4 regions of the Bacillus cereus group sp. MYBK79-1 genome follow, and region 1 is predicted to be linked to each of the others. Evidence: riboswitches for the same ligand, from Rfam matches in the RefSeq annotation. Region 1 holds a riboswitch; each other region holds the start of a gene.

Region 1 (3,643 bases):
ACGATCAATTGCCCAAAATAAATTAACTGCTGTCGGGCGTGACGTTCCTAAATAATTGCAATCTCTATTAAATTTCTTTTGAAATTCTTCAATATGTACTGTGTTATATTTTTTTGATGCAAGCGCCAAACCAAATGCAGCTACAATTCCAATTGCAGGTGCTCCTCGTACTTCTAGCATGACAATACTTTTCCATACCTCTTCAATCGTCGTTAACGTTTTGTATTCTGTGCTATGCGGCAACTTTGTTTGATTTAATACTGCAATGGCATCACCTTTCCAACTGACAGACCTCGGGACAGTAACAATTGTACTCATGCTTTTACCCCTCTAGAAACTGTCTGTTGAAATAACGTTCGGAACAGTTGAATATCCGCGCTCTTAGATTCATATTTTATTAGTTCTTTCCCTAAGAATAGCGCTTGTTTCTTAGCTTGAATTCTCGTTTCTTTATTTGCTATTTCATCTAAATCAGCTACATGCGCTAAGCCAATTGTTCTTCGGATAAGCTCACATCCGACGAATCCAACTGCATCCGTAAAAATATTTTGCAAAATAATTGGCAACCATTGTTTCTCTTTCGTATATGCTTCTACACCTTCTCCAATCCATAACTTCGTAAAAGCTTCTACAAAATAACTCCACGTCTTCTCAATATGGAAAAATAGCACACTTCTCTGTTCTTCTTCCCTAGATAGAGCATTTAATAATAGATTTGCAATAAATTGACCAAGGTCAAATCCAAATGGGCCATATGTTGCAAATTCCGGATCAATCACTTTCGTTTCAGAAGGCGATGAAAAAATACTACCAGTATGTAAATCACCGTGAATAAGCGCTTCTTTTCTCGTTAAAAATTTATATTTATATTGTGCGACTTTTAACTTTAAATTTTTGTCACTCCACAATTCATCAACCGCTAGTTGTAACTCTGGCTCATAATCATTCGTATCGTAATGACCAAATGGATCTGTAAACACTAAATCTTCTGTAATCTTACAAAGGTCTGGGTTTACAAATGCACCTTCTAGTACCCTTTTCTCTTCTGATTCTAACCCGAAATCTGAAGTATAAAACAAAACATGCGCTAGAAAACGACCAATATGTTGGGATAAAAGTGGGTACTCCTCTCCATCTATTAATCCTTTTCTTGTAATTGTTAGCCTTGATAAGTCCTCGATGACTGTTACTGCTAACTCTTCATCATGACTGTACACTACCGGCACATATTCCGGTACATACTTCGCAAAAATTTGTAATGCTTTACTTTCAATCGTCGCTCTTTTTATAGACAATGGCCAGCTCTCACCAACTACTTTCGCATACGGCAGTGCTTGTTTTATTATAATAGACTTCTCTCCGTCATCTAATTTGAACACGTAATTTAAATTTCCATCTCCAATTTCATGACAAACTACATTTGCTTTCTTTTCAAAATAACCATGTTCTTTCGCATATTGTATAGCTGTTGTTTCAGTTAATGAATAATATCCCATCGTCTTCTCCCCCTTTTAAATTCAGAGGTTTTTCTAACACAGAAAAACCTCTTTCCACTAAGAAAGAGGTTTGAAGTTTACCTTCTCCCCTCTTATCTGCCAGAAAGTTTTACTTTCTGCTGGAATTAGCACCGTGCCTTTTGGCGTCATAAACGCCCCATTTCACAATGGTATTACGGTCGGTTGCTGGGCTTCATCGGGCCAAATCCCTCCACCTGCTCTTGATAAGAGTTGTATAATTTTTTAGAATTTTTAACTTTATGTTGAAGACTATACCAAGAATAAAAATCGCTTGTCAACATTTTATTTGTATAATTCTGGACGACGATCTGCAAAAACTGGAATTCCTTTGCGTACTTCTTTAATTTTCTCAAAAGTAAGCTCTCCAAATAAAATGGATTCTTCTTTATTCGCTTCTACAACAACTTCGCCCCAAGGATCGACAATTAAAGAATGACCGGCAAACTCATTATTCGGATCCTTTCCTGCCCTATTACATGCAACAACATAACATTGATTTTCAACTGCTCTTGCTTGCAATAACAAACGCCAATGTGCTAACCGAACTAATGGCCATTCTGCTACAACAAATAAAACTTTTGCACCTTTAGCGGTATGGACGCGCATCCACTCCGGAAAACGAATGTCATAACAAATTGTGCCGGCGCACTCTACATTATCTAGCTTAAATTCACCTGTACTATTTCCAGCGATTAAATATTTATGTTCATCCATAAGCTGAAATAAGTGCACTTTACTATATTCATTAATTAGTTCTCCTTTATTAGTTACAACATACATTGTATTTGTAACACCTTGCTCTGTTTGCTTCGCTATAGACCCACCGACAATATGTACACCATATTGCTTCGACCATTCTTTCAGCTTTTCTTTCGTTTGCAATCCATCCCTATCTGCAATTTCAGTAAGCCTCGTTAAATCATATCCCGTTGTCCATAGTTCTGGTAAGACAATAACATCTGGTCTTTCCTTCATCGCTTCGCTTATTTTATTTTTAGCATTCTCAATATTTTTTTCTACATCTCCAAAGACAATATCCATTTGAATACATGCGACTTTCATTTTGTCAGCCCCATTCTTAATTTTTTCTTTACAAAATACTGGAAAGATTATATCATTTGTCACTAGAATTGTAACAACTTTCAAAAGAGGTGGAAAGTATGAAATTATTTCAACATTCTGAGATAGTAACATCATTGCCTACACAATTTTTCGCTTCACTTGTTGCAAAAGTTAACAAAGTCGTAGCAGCTGGTCACGATGTTATTAATCTAGGTCAAGGTAATCCAGATCAACCAACACCGCAGCATATCGTAAAAGCTTTACAAGATGCTGCAGAAAAGACCATTCATCATAAATATCCGCCATTTCGCGGACATGAAAGTTTAAAAGAAGCCGTGGCAACATTCTATCAACGTGAATATGATGTAGTAGTAAATCCCAAAACAGAAGTTGCTATTTTGTTTGGTGGAAAAGCTGGATTAGTAGAATTACCACTTTGTTTTACAAACCCTGGTGATACGATTCTCGTTCCAGATCCAGGCTATCCAGATTATTTATCAGGAGTTGCTTTAGCAAAAGCACAATTTGAAACAATGCCGCTACTTGCAGAAAATAATTTTTTACCAGATTATACGAAAGTTGATGACTCTATTGCCGATCGTGCAAAGTTAATGTTTTTAAACTATCCAAATAATCCTACTGGTGCTACTGCATCAAAAGATTTCTTTGATGAAACCATTCATTTTGCTAATGAACATAATATATTAGTCGTTCATGATTTTGCTTACGGTGCCATTGGATTCGATGGTCAAAAACCTGTTAGTTTCTTGCAAGCAGACGGTGCTAAAGATACAGGTATTGAAATTTACACTCTATCAAAAACTTTCAATATGGCTGGATGGCGTATCGCTTTTGCAGTAGGGAATGAAAGTGTCATTGAAACAATTAACCTATTGCAAGATCATATGTATGTTAGTATTTTTGGTGCAGTTCAAGATGCTGCCCGCGAAGCACTATTAAGTTCACAGTCTTGCGTAATAGATCTTGTAAATAATTACGAATCTCGAAGAAACGCTCTTGTTTCAGCTTGTCACTCAATTGGCTGGAATGTAAACATTCCAACC
Region 2 (3,643 bases), on a different contig from region 1:
CATATAAACGAATCTAACATCATAATCACTATCTTTCGATGGAAATCCCCAAGCCCGACTCCCTGATTCCACTGCAAATAAAATTTTCACTTCATTCTCTTTTTCAATTCTTTCTAGCTCTACTCTAATTTTCTCTCTCATTTCATACCCTCTCCATTTTTTGATTATTTCCTTGGAAATTCGACAAATATACTACTAATTTTACTACATACTAAAATAACTGTCAGAAAACTTCTGACAGTTTGAAACGCCCTATTTTTTCTTTTCAATTACAGTAGTAGCAATTCGTTCAAACTCTTTTTGAATCTCCTCTTTATATGCGTCTACTTTTGAAAAATCCATAGCAGCAATATAAATTCGTTCTAATTTATCACGAACTGATTTTGCTTTCGCTAAGAAAGACATCGCCTCATTCATTTTTGCTTTATATTGAATGGAGACGTCGCGAATCTCCGCCTCGTACTTCTCATCTGTCCCTGGTGTCACGATCAGGGCATACATATCTATAATCTCATCACCTTCGCGGCTCGGAAAATATTCATGTGGCGCAGTGCTATCAAAAATTGCAAACCCTAATTCTCTTACGATAACCATATCAAGACTATTTGGATCAAATCCACAATGATATACTTCAACTTCAAATCCTTTTTCTTCTGCTGCCTTAGCTAATTTTTTGAGCATTGTTGATTTCCCAGAGCCTGGGCGTCCTTTTATAAAATAACGATGTGGTAATCCTTCTGTTAAATTCGGAACAAAATCAACTGCTCCTTTCGGTGTAGCTGCTCCTAAAAACCGATGTTTCACAAGCGATTGTTTCCCGCCTTTATCTGTAAATAACTTCTGAATTAGCTGATTGGTTAGTTCATTCGCTTTATTAAAATCAATATTACTAATATATATTTTCTCCCACTCATCATGTATAATCAGCGCCTCATGGAAACGAGCGTAAGCCGCTTGAAAAGCTTTGCTTGCTTCTGAAACAAATCGTTCAATTTCCACCTTCTGCTTTCTTAATTTATCTGAGTCCCAGGCAACTCCTAAATTGATATACTCCTCGACAACTCCTGGCATTTTCGGCTCAATAACATGCGGTGATGTTCCATCAACAATTCCTACTTTTAACTTCGGGATAATGACACCATCAACCGATTTATTATCAGAAGAACAGTGTAAAAATTCAATATCATATCCTTTTTCAACCCACTCACGACCTATTGACTTGATTAAAGAAGATTTCCCGGTTCCAGGGCCCCCTTTTAAAATAAATAATCTGTTGAGTCCTTTTAAGTTCTCTTCGTATAAATTATGAAACCCTCTAGCTGTATTTCCACCAGCATAATAATTCAGTACATTCCCTGTCACTGCACTCACTCCTTCGCAGCATTCTATTTACATAAGCTACAATATGCGAGTAGCTTTATTTGGGTGAATACCTATTTGTTATTGCACAAAAAAAGGAAATGAATTACAATTTAATTGTAATGAATATTCAGAATCCAAAACTTAATATATCTTTATCAAGAGAGGCAGAGGGACCGGCCCTTTGAAGCCCAGCAACCTCAGTTTATATAAACTGAATAGGTGCTAATTCCTGCAAAATGCACTGCATTTTGAAAGATAAAACGTAACTATTGTGTGCAAAACTCATCTGTCTTGATTATGAAAGGTGAGTTTTTTATATTTCAAAACATATATTGGAGGTATTTAAAGTGAAAGTAATTGACCTATCACAAACATTTGAAAACAATATGTCTCAATTTCCTGGCACACCAAAAATCAATTTAGAAGCCATTACAAGTGTTAAAGAAACAGGTTATCAAGTTACAGATTTTCATTCTGTCGTTCATGTTGGTACGCATTGCGATGCTCCTGCCCATTTCATTTCAGGCGCAACGACTATTGATCAATTACCCCTAGATCAATTTGTAGGTGAAGCTGTTCTTATCGATGTAACTCATATTCAAGAACGAAAGTTACCTAAAGAAGTATTGCACAATGCTGACATAAAAGAAGGTGATATTGTCATTTTCCATTCCAATCTATCTACTAAATGGAATACAGAGGCGTATGAGAAAGAAGCATTTTATCTTTCTGAAGAATTAGCTGAAGAACTAGTTCACTTAAAAGTAAAATCAGTCGGTTTAGATTTCATCTCTCCTGATGAGGTAACGACAGTAACATCACCGATTCATCACATACTACTTGGGAATAATATTTATTTAATCGAAAATTTAACAAACTTAGATGCCATACACACGAAGCGTTTCTTTTTTTCAGCGGCACCTTTAAAAATTAAAGATAGCGACGGTGCTTTCGCAAGAGCATTCGCTGTAATTTTTTAAACAAGCTATACAAAAAAGCAAAGATCATCATTGACCTTTGCTTCTATTTTTTTTATTTAAATTAAGAAAGAATTGCTCAACACGAGGACGTAACCAAGCTAAATAATCTTTCTCTTTCTTCTTTGTACAAGCTATTTCTTCCCCATCTACCATTTCGACAAGCTCTAGCTCTAACAGTTGCCTCGTAAATGCTAACATATTTATTTCTTCGTCAGGATACTCTTCTTTTAATTTCTCCTCAATTTCCCCCAATAAAAAACCGTCACGCATCATTGCCAATGCATCAATCCAAAGTGGCGGCATTTCATATTTTTCTCCTGTAATTGTATCTTTTACAATATAATTCTTTTGCTCTTTTCTAAATTGAATCGTGTGTAAACATACAGTCGAATTTAATGTTAATTCCATCAATACCACCTCTTTTATAATATCTGCATAGAAAAAAGGATGCGTGTGCACCCCTTCTTTTTCTAACACTACCGAACCGTTACATGAATAACAAATCTCATGTCGATATTTTCCTCCATTATAAACGAAGTATTTTATAAAAAAAACCCTTCTTGAAACATTTTATAAAATGTTTATATTTACACAACAAGAACACTTTTCTGAAAAATATTTTCTTCTAGCCCATTATACTGTCGGTAAAAAATCTCTACTTTCGTTCCTATTTCCATCTACTTGCAAATGAAATCGTACTCTATATTTTACTGCATAACTTTCCATTAGTTGTACAACATATAAAAGGATTTCCCATCGTTTAATCTTCGTCTTTAACATCCATATCTTCTGGAATTGGTTCGTTTAATATTTCTTCCACTAATTGCTTATATTTCTCCATTTGTTCTAAATGTGTATTGAATTGTTCTTTATTTAATAAATATTGCTCTCCATCAAATATTGCGCGAACTTTCTTTTGCTGAATTAGTTCTTCAATATACGACTTTGGTAAATTCAAATAATCCGCAGCTTCTTCTACTGTTATATACAACGCGTTCATTCCTTTATTATTTTTTCCTATATACTGTATCTTACTTTATTTTTGTAAACAAATAAAAAAGATTTTGTAAATGCAGCTTAAAAAGCAGGTAGATGCATTCCATATATTGTATACTAATATATAGTAAGAATTTTTTAAATATAGAATGGTATTACCCATTTACACAAAGGAGAGTTAACATATGGCTACTCGTCACATCATTACAATGTTAGAAAAAACATTACAGGTTGAAACAGAAAACACAATTTCTCATTTAACTACATCTTTATCTGATCGCATTCTTTCTCAAAGCGTAGCAATA
Region 3 (3,643 bases), on a different contig from region 1:
ATGCTGGAGAAAAGTTAAGGAAACAATTTCGAAAAGAATTTCCGCAAGCAGAGCATATTTACATTGATCGCTCGTACCGGGAAGTGGCAACTGCGCCATCTTCACACTTAGCAAATGTATTATGGGGAGCTGACATTGACGTTTATACAGAATATTTACGGTAAGGAATGATAGAAGTGATTGACTGGACAGGAGCCGAAGCAACAGCCCTAATAGAGAACGAAGAAAAAACAGTGTTATATGTATATACTCCAATGTGTGGAACATGCCAATTAGCAAAAAAGATGTTAACAGTCGTTGAGATGACAATTGAAGACTTGAAAATTGGAATGTTAGATTTAAATTATGCTCCGCATTTAGCGAAAGAGTATGGTATTGAAAGTGTACCTTGTTTACTTGTTTTTGAAAATGGGACACTCATGAAGAAGATATACGCATTTCATTCGGTTGAATATTTATATACGGAATTAAAGTAGGCGGCAAAGTTTTTGCCGCCTCGACATATTTCTCGGGAAATATGTCGAGATGCAGGGTGGTTACAGTATTTGTCGAGCGAAAGTAACAGGATTGCTCTTTAGTGAGAGGGAATGGTATGAGTAATAGAAAGTGATATGAAGGATGTGATTTAGGGTGAAATTATATTCTTTGCTGCAATCATTTGTAAATTACGCTAATGGTCAATATCATTTAGAACCGCTTTTAAGACAAGGAGAAAAAACTGTTAATTTCCGCTTTGGAGATGAAAGCTGTTCGTTACAAATTTCAAGAGATTATATAGAGCTGCTACATGAGGAACGAGGAACAGAGCAAATCGTTTGTGTAGATGAGGAAGATGTAAAACAATTGGTGAACGGAAATGTACGATTGCAAATGTTAATGAACGATGGACGTGTACAGTATTCGGGAACGTATCGAACGATGCTATTAGTTGAATCGATGTTTCATATATGTAAACCGATGTCAGTAGGTGCTTAAAATTCTGAAGTTTCATTTTTTACGAAAATTTCTGTTGACATGGTGTGTGGATGTTGATACAATTCAATTCATAAAATATAGACAATTTCATAAATTACAAATCAGACGAAAATGTAATCTGATTTCTCTTATCAAGAGAGGTGGAGGGACTGTGCCCTGTGAAGCCCGGCAACCGTCAACTTATGTTGAAATGGTGCCAATTCCTGCAAAGCAAATGCTTTGAGAGATGAGAGAGAGGGATAATGTTGTTATATACGCATATAAACCTTTCTGCTTCTCTAAAGCGGAAAGGTTTTTTTATTGTTTGAATGTGGAGGACATTCAAATAATAAAAGTAGTGATAACGGTGGACTACACGCATTAAACATAAAAAATTGCGGAGTCGATCCAAACAAAAAAGGGGTGATACACCATGATTCTATTAGAGAATGTAAAGAAAATATATAAAGCAAAAAGCGGTGATGTCACTGCTGTAGATAATGCCAATTTAAAAATAGACAAAGGCGAAATATTTGGTGTTATCGGATATAGTGGTGCTGGGAAAAGTTCTTTAATCAGATTATTCAATCAGTTAGAGAAACCAACTTCTGGCCAAATTACAATTGCAAATCGCGTGATTTCAGCAATTACAGGAAGTGAACTTCGTAAGGCAAGGCAAGAAATTGGAATGATTTTTCAGCACTTCAATTTACTTTGGTCACGAACTGTACGTGAAAATATCGAGTTCCCACTTGAAATTGCAGGTGTTGATAAAGCGAAGAGAAGAAAACGTGTGGATGAGTTAATTCATCTTGTTGGATTAGAAGGAAGAGGAGACGCGTATCCATCCCAGCTAAGCGGAGGACAAAAGCAACGTGTTGGGATTGCAAGAGCATTAGCTAACAACCCACAAGTGCTTTTATGTGATGAAGCAACATCAGCGCTTGATCCAGAAACGACAGATCAAATTTTAGATTTATTATTAGATATTAATAAGCGTCTCGGTTTAACAATTGTACTTATTACACATGAGATGCACGTGATTCGAAAGATTTGTAATCGAGTGGCGGTAATGGAGAAAGGAAAAATTGTAGAAACGGGTCCAGTACTTGATGTATTCCGCAATCCGCAGAAAGACATTACAAAGCGATTTGTACAGCAGTTAACGGATTCTGAAGATACAAATGAAACGATTGAAAGTTTAATTGAAAAGTATCCAGATGGTAAAGTCGTTCGTTTGCAGTTTATCGGTGAGGCTGTAGAAAGACCAGTGCTTCAAAGATTAATGCAACGCAGTGATATAGAAGTTAGTATTTTGCAAGGAAATATCGCACAAACGAATAACGGCTCTTACGGTAGTTTAGTCGTTCATTTAAATGGTGAGGAAACAGCGATTCAGCAAGCGATAGAGGGGATACATCAAGATCAAGTAGAGCTGGAGGTGATTGCACATGGATAAGTTACTCACAAATGTTGATTGGAATCAAATGTTAGAAGCAACTGGTGAAACGTTATATATGACGGCAATCGCAGCTCTTGCCACATTTGTTTTAGGACTAATTTTAGGATTGTTACTTTTCATGACGGCGAAAGATAATTTATGGGAAAACAAAACGGTTAACACAGCAATTGGAGCGTTCGTAAACATTTTCCGTTCGATACCGTTCATCATTTTAATTATTTTATTAATCCCATTCACAAAGATCTTGCTTGGAACAATTCTTGGAGCAAGTGCAGCACTTCCGGCTTTAATTATTGGAGCGGCACCATTTTACGCGAGAATGGTTGAAATTGCACTTCGTGAAATTGATAAAGGTGTAATTGAAGCTTCAAAAGCAATGGGAGCAAAAACAAGCACAATTATTTTGAAAGTGTTAATTCCAGAAGCGTTACCAGCATTAGTATCTGGTATTACGGTTACGACAATTGCTTTAGTAGGCTATACGGCAATGGCGGGAGTTGTTGGTGCTGGTGGTCTTGGAACACTTGCTTATTTAGAAGGATTCCAACGAGGAAATAACGATGTAACAATCGTTGCGACAATTTGTGTATTACTAGTTGTATTTTTCATTCAGTGGATTGGTGATAGTTTAACGACTCGAATAGATAAACGATAATAAAAAAACAGGAGGATGTTTCAAATGAAAAAATTATTACTTACAGCACTTATTTCAACTTCAATTTTTGGGTTAGCTGCTTGTGGCGGGAAAGATAAAGATGAAAAGAAACTTGTTGTCGGTGCTTCTAACGTACCGCACGCTGAAATTTTAGAAAAGGCAAAACCGTTACTTGAGAAAAAAGGAATTGAATTAGAAGTGAAAAAATTCCAAGATTACGTGTTGCCGAATAAATCGTTAGCGGATAAGGATTTAGATGCAAACTACTTCCAGCACATTCCATATTTAGAAAAAGAAATAAAAGATAAAAAATATGATTTTGAAGTAGCAGGAAAAATTCATTTAGAGCCAATCGGTGTATATTCTCAAAAATATAAAAGCTTAAAAGAACTTCCAGACGGGGCGACAATTATTATGAGTAATTCTGTTGCTGACCATGGACGTGGTTTAGCAATTTTACAAAAAGAAGGTATTTTAAAAATTAAGGATGGGGTAGATCCAGTTAAAGCAACTCCAAAAGATATTGCGGATAATCCAAAAAATTTAAGATTCAAAACGGATATTGATCCTGG
Region 4 (3,643 bases), on a different contig from region 1:
CTGTTGCTTGGATTATGCCAAATACAGCTGCTGAAGTTGGCAAGTCTATCTCCCTATATACAATGGGACAATCAGCAAACGAGATGCATCAGGAAACCTTGCAACTGCTTTTAAGAGGCATTGGTACTTCGCAACTTTGCACTGAGGAAGAAGTTCATCAGCTTACTGCCGTTACTGGAAGTGCACCAGCTTTCCTTTATTACTTTGCTGAAAGCTTAATTGAAGCAACAAAAAATTATGGAATCGATGAAGCAACTGCCAAACACCTTGTCATTCAAATGATTTCTGGCTCTGCTTCTATGCTTGAACAAACGCAAGATCCAGCTAACCTCCGCGAACAAGTAACAACACCAGGTGGTTCCACGGCTGAGGGTCTCAAAGCTTTATATGAATATAATTTTTCAGAGGGAATTCAAAAAGCAGTAGAAGCAACAAACAAAAAAGCTAGGGGGAAATAATATGAATTTAACAAGTTTAAAAGACTATACAACATTACATAACGGTGTAAAAATGCCTTGGTTCGGTTTAGGTGTTTTTAAAGTAGAAGATGGTTCAGAAGTAGTTGAATCTGTAAAAGCAGCAATTAAAAATGGCTACCGCAGCATTGATACTGCAGCAATTTATCAAAACGAAGAAGGCGTTGGACAAGCAATCCGTGAATCAGGTGTTTCACGTGAAGAATTATTTATTACATCAAAAGTATGGAATAGCGATCAAGGGTATGAAACGACACTTCAAGCATTTGAAACTACATTAGAGAAATTAGGTCTAGAATATTTAGATTTATATTTAGTACATTGGCCTGTAAAAGGGAAATATACTGAATCATGGAAAGCGTTAGAAAAGCTTTATAAAGACGGCCGTGTTCGTGCAATTGGCGTGAGTAATTTCCATATTCACCACTTACAAGACGTATTTGAAATTGCTGAAATTAAGCCAATGATCAACCAAGTGGAATACCACCCACGTTTAGCACAAGAAGAGCTACACACTTTCTGTAAAGAACATAACATCCAGCTTGAAGCTTGGTCACCATTAATGCAAGGCCAACTGCTAGACAACCCAATATTACAAGACATTGCAACAAAATATAATAAATCAACTGCACAAATTATTTTACGGTGGGATCTACAAAACGAAGTTGTAACAATCCCTAAATCTATTAAAGAGCATCGCATTATTGAAAATGCAAATATATTCGATTTTGAATTAAGTGCTGATGACATGAAAGCAATTCAAGCTCTAAATGAAGATCGTCGCGTTGGTCCAGATCCAGATAACTTTAACTTCTAATAGAAAAACCACTGCCATATGCAGTGGTTTTTCCATTAAAGAAAACTGAAAATTTAAACTATATACCATTCGGTTGACACTTCATTATCCAAGGTGTAAGATTTTGAATTATCAAAGAAACACAAAAATTAATAAAATTTATTCGTTTACTCATTGTATCAAGAGAGGTGGAGGGACTGGCCCTTTGAAACCTCGGCAACAGGTTCATTTTGAATACTGTGCCACTTCCTGCAAGCTTTATGCTTGAAAGATAGAATGAGGGACTTCGTTTATATACGGGTGCATAACTTGTACGTAAAAATCCCTCTTTCTCAATATGAAAAGAGGGATTTTTTATTTTTCATTTCCCTCATCATCATCCAAACTTAATTATTTAGGAGGAAAATCAAATGAAAAAGAAGTTTGTACCCGGTATTGCATCAGTTGTAGGAGTAAGTATTTTATTAACTGGTTGCGGTAGTTATAAAAACGAAGCAAGCGGAGCAAATGCAAAAGACGAGGCGCCTAGTAAGCAGGTTTTAAACTTATCTTCACCTACTGAAATACGAACAATGGATACAGCTCGTGCTACAGATACTGATTCTGGTCAAGTAATGAGAAACGTATTTGAAGGTTTGTATAATCTTGGTGAAGGTAACAAACCTGTTCCTGGTGTTGCAAAATCTCATGAAGTAAGTGGCGATAAGACGAAATACACATTCCACCTGCGAGATTCAAAATGGTCAAACGGCACTCCTGTTACAGCGAAAGACTTTGTCTTCGCTTGGCAAAGAGCTGTTGATCCAGCAACAGCCTCTGAATATGCATTTCTATTCTTTGATATTAAAAATGCATCAAAAATTAACAACAAAGAACTTCCATCCGATCAACTTGGTGTAAAAGCAATTGATGACCATACGTTTGAGGTAGAATTAGAACGCCCTGTTCCGTACTTTATTAGCTTAACAGCGTTCCCAACATTTCTACCAATTAACGAGGAATTCTTTAAAGCACAAGGTGATAAGTACGCTTTAGAAGACAATACAATCTTGTACAACGGAGCTTTTACACTAAGCGATTGGAAGCACGAACAAAGCTTTAAATTCAAGAAAAATCCTACCTATTGGGATAAAGATACTGTCAAACTGGAAGAAATCAATTTTAACGTCGTAAAAGAAAAATCTACAGAAGTAAATTTATTCGAGTCAAAACAATTAGACCGTATAAAACTAACATCTGACTTCGTTGATAAATATAAAAAAGATACCAACTTTAAAGAACGTCCGAACGTAGGGGTACAGTTTCTACGTATGAATCAACAAAATAAAGTACTTCAAAACGTTTCTGCACGCCAAGCAATCGATCAAACAATTGATCGAAAGTCCTTTGTAAATACATTATTAAATGACGGCTCTACACCTACCTCTAGTCTCGTGCCGAAAAACTTTGCAAAAGGACCTGACGGAACAGACTTCCGTGCTGCAAACGGCGATTTAACAAAGGTTGATACAAAATCTGCACAAGAATTATGGAAAAAGGCGAAACAAGAACTTGGATCTGAAAAAATAACGTTAGAACTATTAACAAGTGACGGTGACCTTGAGAAGAAAACTGGTGAATTCTTAAAAGGACAACTAGAAAAGAATTTAGATGGCTTAACAGTGACGATAAAACCGCAACCACGTAAACAACAAGTTTCACTTTTATTAAAAGGTGACTACGAAATTGGAATTGACGGCTGGAGCCCTGACTTTGCGGATCCAATTACATTCCTTGAGCTATTTACAACGAATAACCCTTATAACTTAGATCATTATTCTAATAAGGAGTTCGATGAAACAATAGCAAAAGTGAAAACAACTTTAGCCGGTGATGAAAAAGCTCGCTGGGAAGCATTACTAGCATCCGAGAAAATATTATTTAAAGACTCTGTTATCGCTCCTCTTTACCAAAAAGGCGAATCTTATTTAGAACGTTCTTATGTGAAAGGAATTGTGCAAGTAGACTTTGCAGGGCAATTAAACTTCAAGTGGGCAAAAATTGAAAAATAAAGTGAAACGTTAATCAGTGGGATCTTCTTCCCACACCGATTATTTTTTTAGAAAAACATATTAAAAGTAGGTTCCCCAACACGAGGGAATCTGCTTTTTTAATATATTATTCCAAGAAATTAACAATCTATTTTTATTATTGACATATAGTTCTTTCCAGTGTTAATATTCTAAATAATCAAAGAAACGAAATATTTAACCATCAAAATATAATGTCTTCTACGCTGAAACATATAACGATAGATTATAGTTCAGCATGTATATACATATAGAACACCTGATTACCTAAATGCACATATCTATAATAGGTTTTCTCTTCT

The links. A riboswitch is a leader RNA that binds a small molecule or an ion and turns the genes downstream of it on or off. The one in region 1 is predicted to bind S-adenosylmethionine.
Positions count from the first base shown of each region.
Region 2: it holds a riboswitch for S-adenosylmethionine, as region 1 does, so the genes downstream of both, ACTFOB_RS18485 (cyclase family protein) here and mtnK (S-methyl-5-thioribose kinase) in region 1, are expected to answer to the same signal.
Region 3: it holds a riboswitch for S-adenosylmethionine, as region 1 does, so the genes downstream of both, ACTFOB_RS12340 (methionine ABC transporter ATP-binding protein) here and mtnK (S-methyl-5-thioribose kinase) in region 1, are expected to answer to the same signal.
Region 4: it holds a riboswitch for S-adenosylmethionine, as region 1 does, so the genes downstream of both, ACTFOB_RS23170 (peptide ABC transporter substrate-binding protein) here and mtnK (S-methyl-5-thioribose kinase) in region 1, are expected to answer to the same signal.

Region 1 is NZ_JBQAEO010000005.1:8,983-12,625, reverse strand. It holds gene mtnA (S-methyl-5-thioribose-1-phosphate isomerase) at 1-318, opposite strand, end outside; gene mtnK (S-methyl-5-thioribose kinase) at 315-1,496, opposite strand; SAM riboswitch class I at 1,586-1,727, opposite strand; gene ACTFOB_RS10450 (carbon-nitrogen family hydrolase) at 1,800-2,663, opposite strand; gene ACTFOB_RS10445 (pyridoxal phosphate-dependent aminotransferase) at 2,678-3,643, shown strand, end outside.
Region 2 is NZ_JBQAEO010000012.1:11,445-15,087, reverse strand. It holds gene ACTFOB_RS18495 (nucleotidyltransferase domain-containing protein) at 1-141, opposite strand, end outside; gene ACTFOB_RS18490 (PRK06851 family protein) at 253-1,362, opposite strand; SAM riboswitch class I at 1,512-1,624, shown strand; gene ACTFOB_RS18485 (cyclase family protein) at 1,710-2,342, shown strand; gene ACTFOB_RS18480 (hypothetical protein) at 2,370-2,750, opposite strand; gene ACTFOB_RS18475 (helix-turn-helix domain-containing protein) at 3,103-3,342, opposite strand; gene ACTFOB_RS18470 (hypothetical protein) at 3,524-3,643, shown strand, end outside.
Region 3 is NZ_JBQAEO010000006.1:73,788-77,430, reverse strand. It holds gene ACTFOB_RS12355 (toprim domain-containing protein) at 1-164, shown strand, start outside; gene ACTFOB_RS12350 (thioredoxin family protein) at 168-476, shown strand; gene ACTFOB_RS12345 (hypothetical protein) at 631-975, shown strand; SAM riboswitch class I at 1,101-1,208, shown strand; gene ACTFOB_RS12340 (methionine ABC transporter ATP-binding protein) at 1,388-2,413, shown strand; gene ACTFOB_RS12335 (methionine ABC transporter permease) at 2,406-3,071, shown strand; gene metQ (methionine ABC transporter substrate-binding lipoprotein MetQ) at 3,096-3,643, shown strand, end outside.
Region 4 is NZ_JBQAEO010000020.1:37,937-41,579, reverse strand. It holds gene proC (pyrroline-5-carboxylate reductase) at 1-458, shown strand, start outside; gene ACTFOB_RS23175 (aldo/keto reductase) at 460-1,293, shown strand; SAM riboswitch class I at 1,446-1,550, shown strand; gene ACTFOB_RS23170 (peptide ABC transporter substrate-binding protein) at 1,683-3,323, shown strand.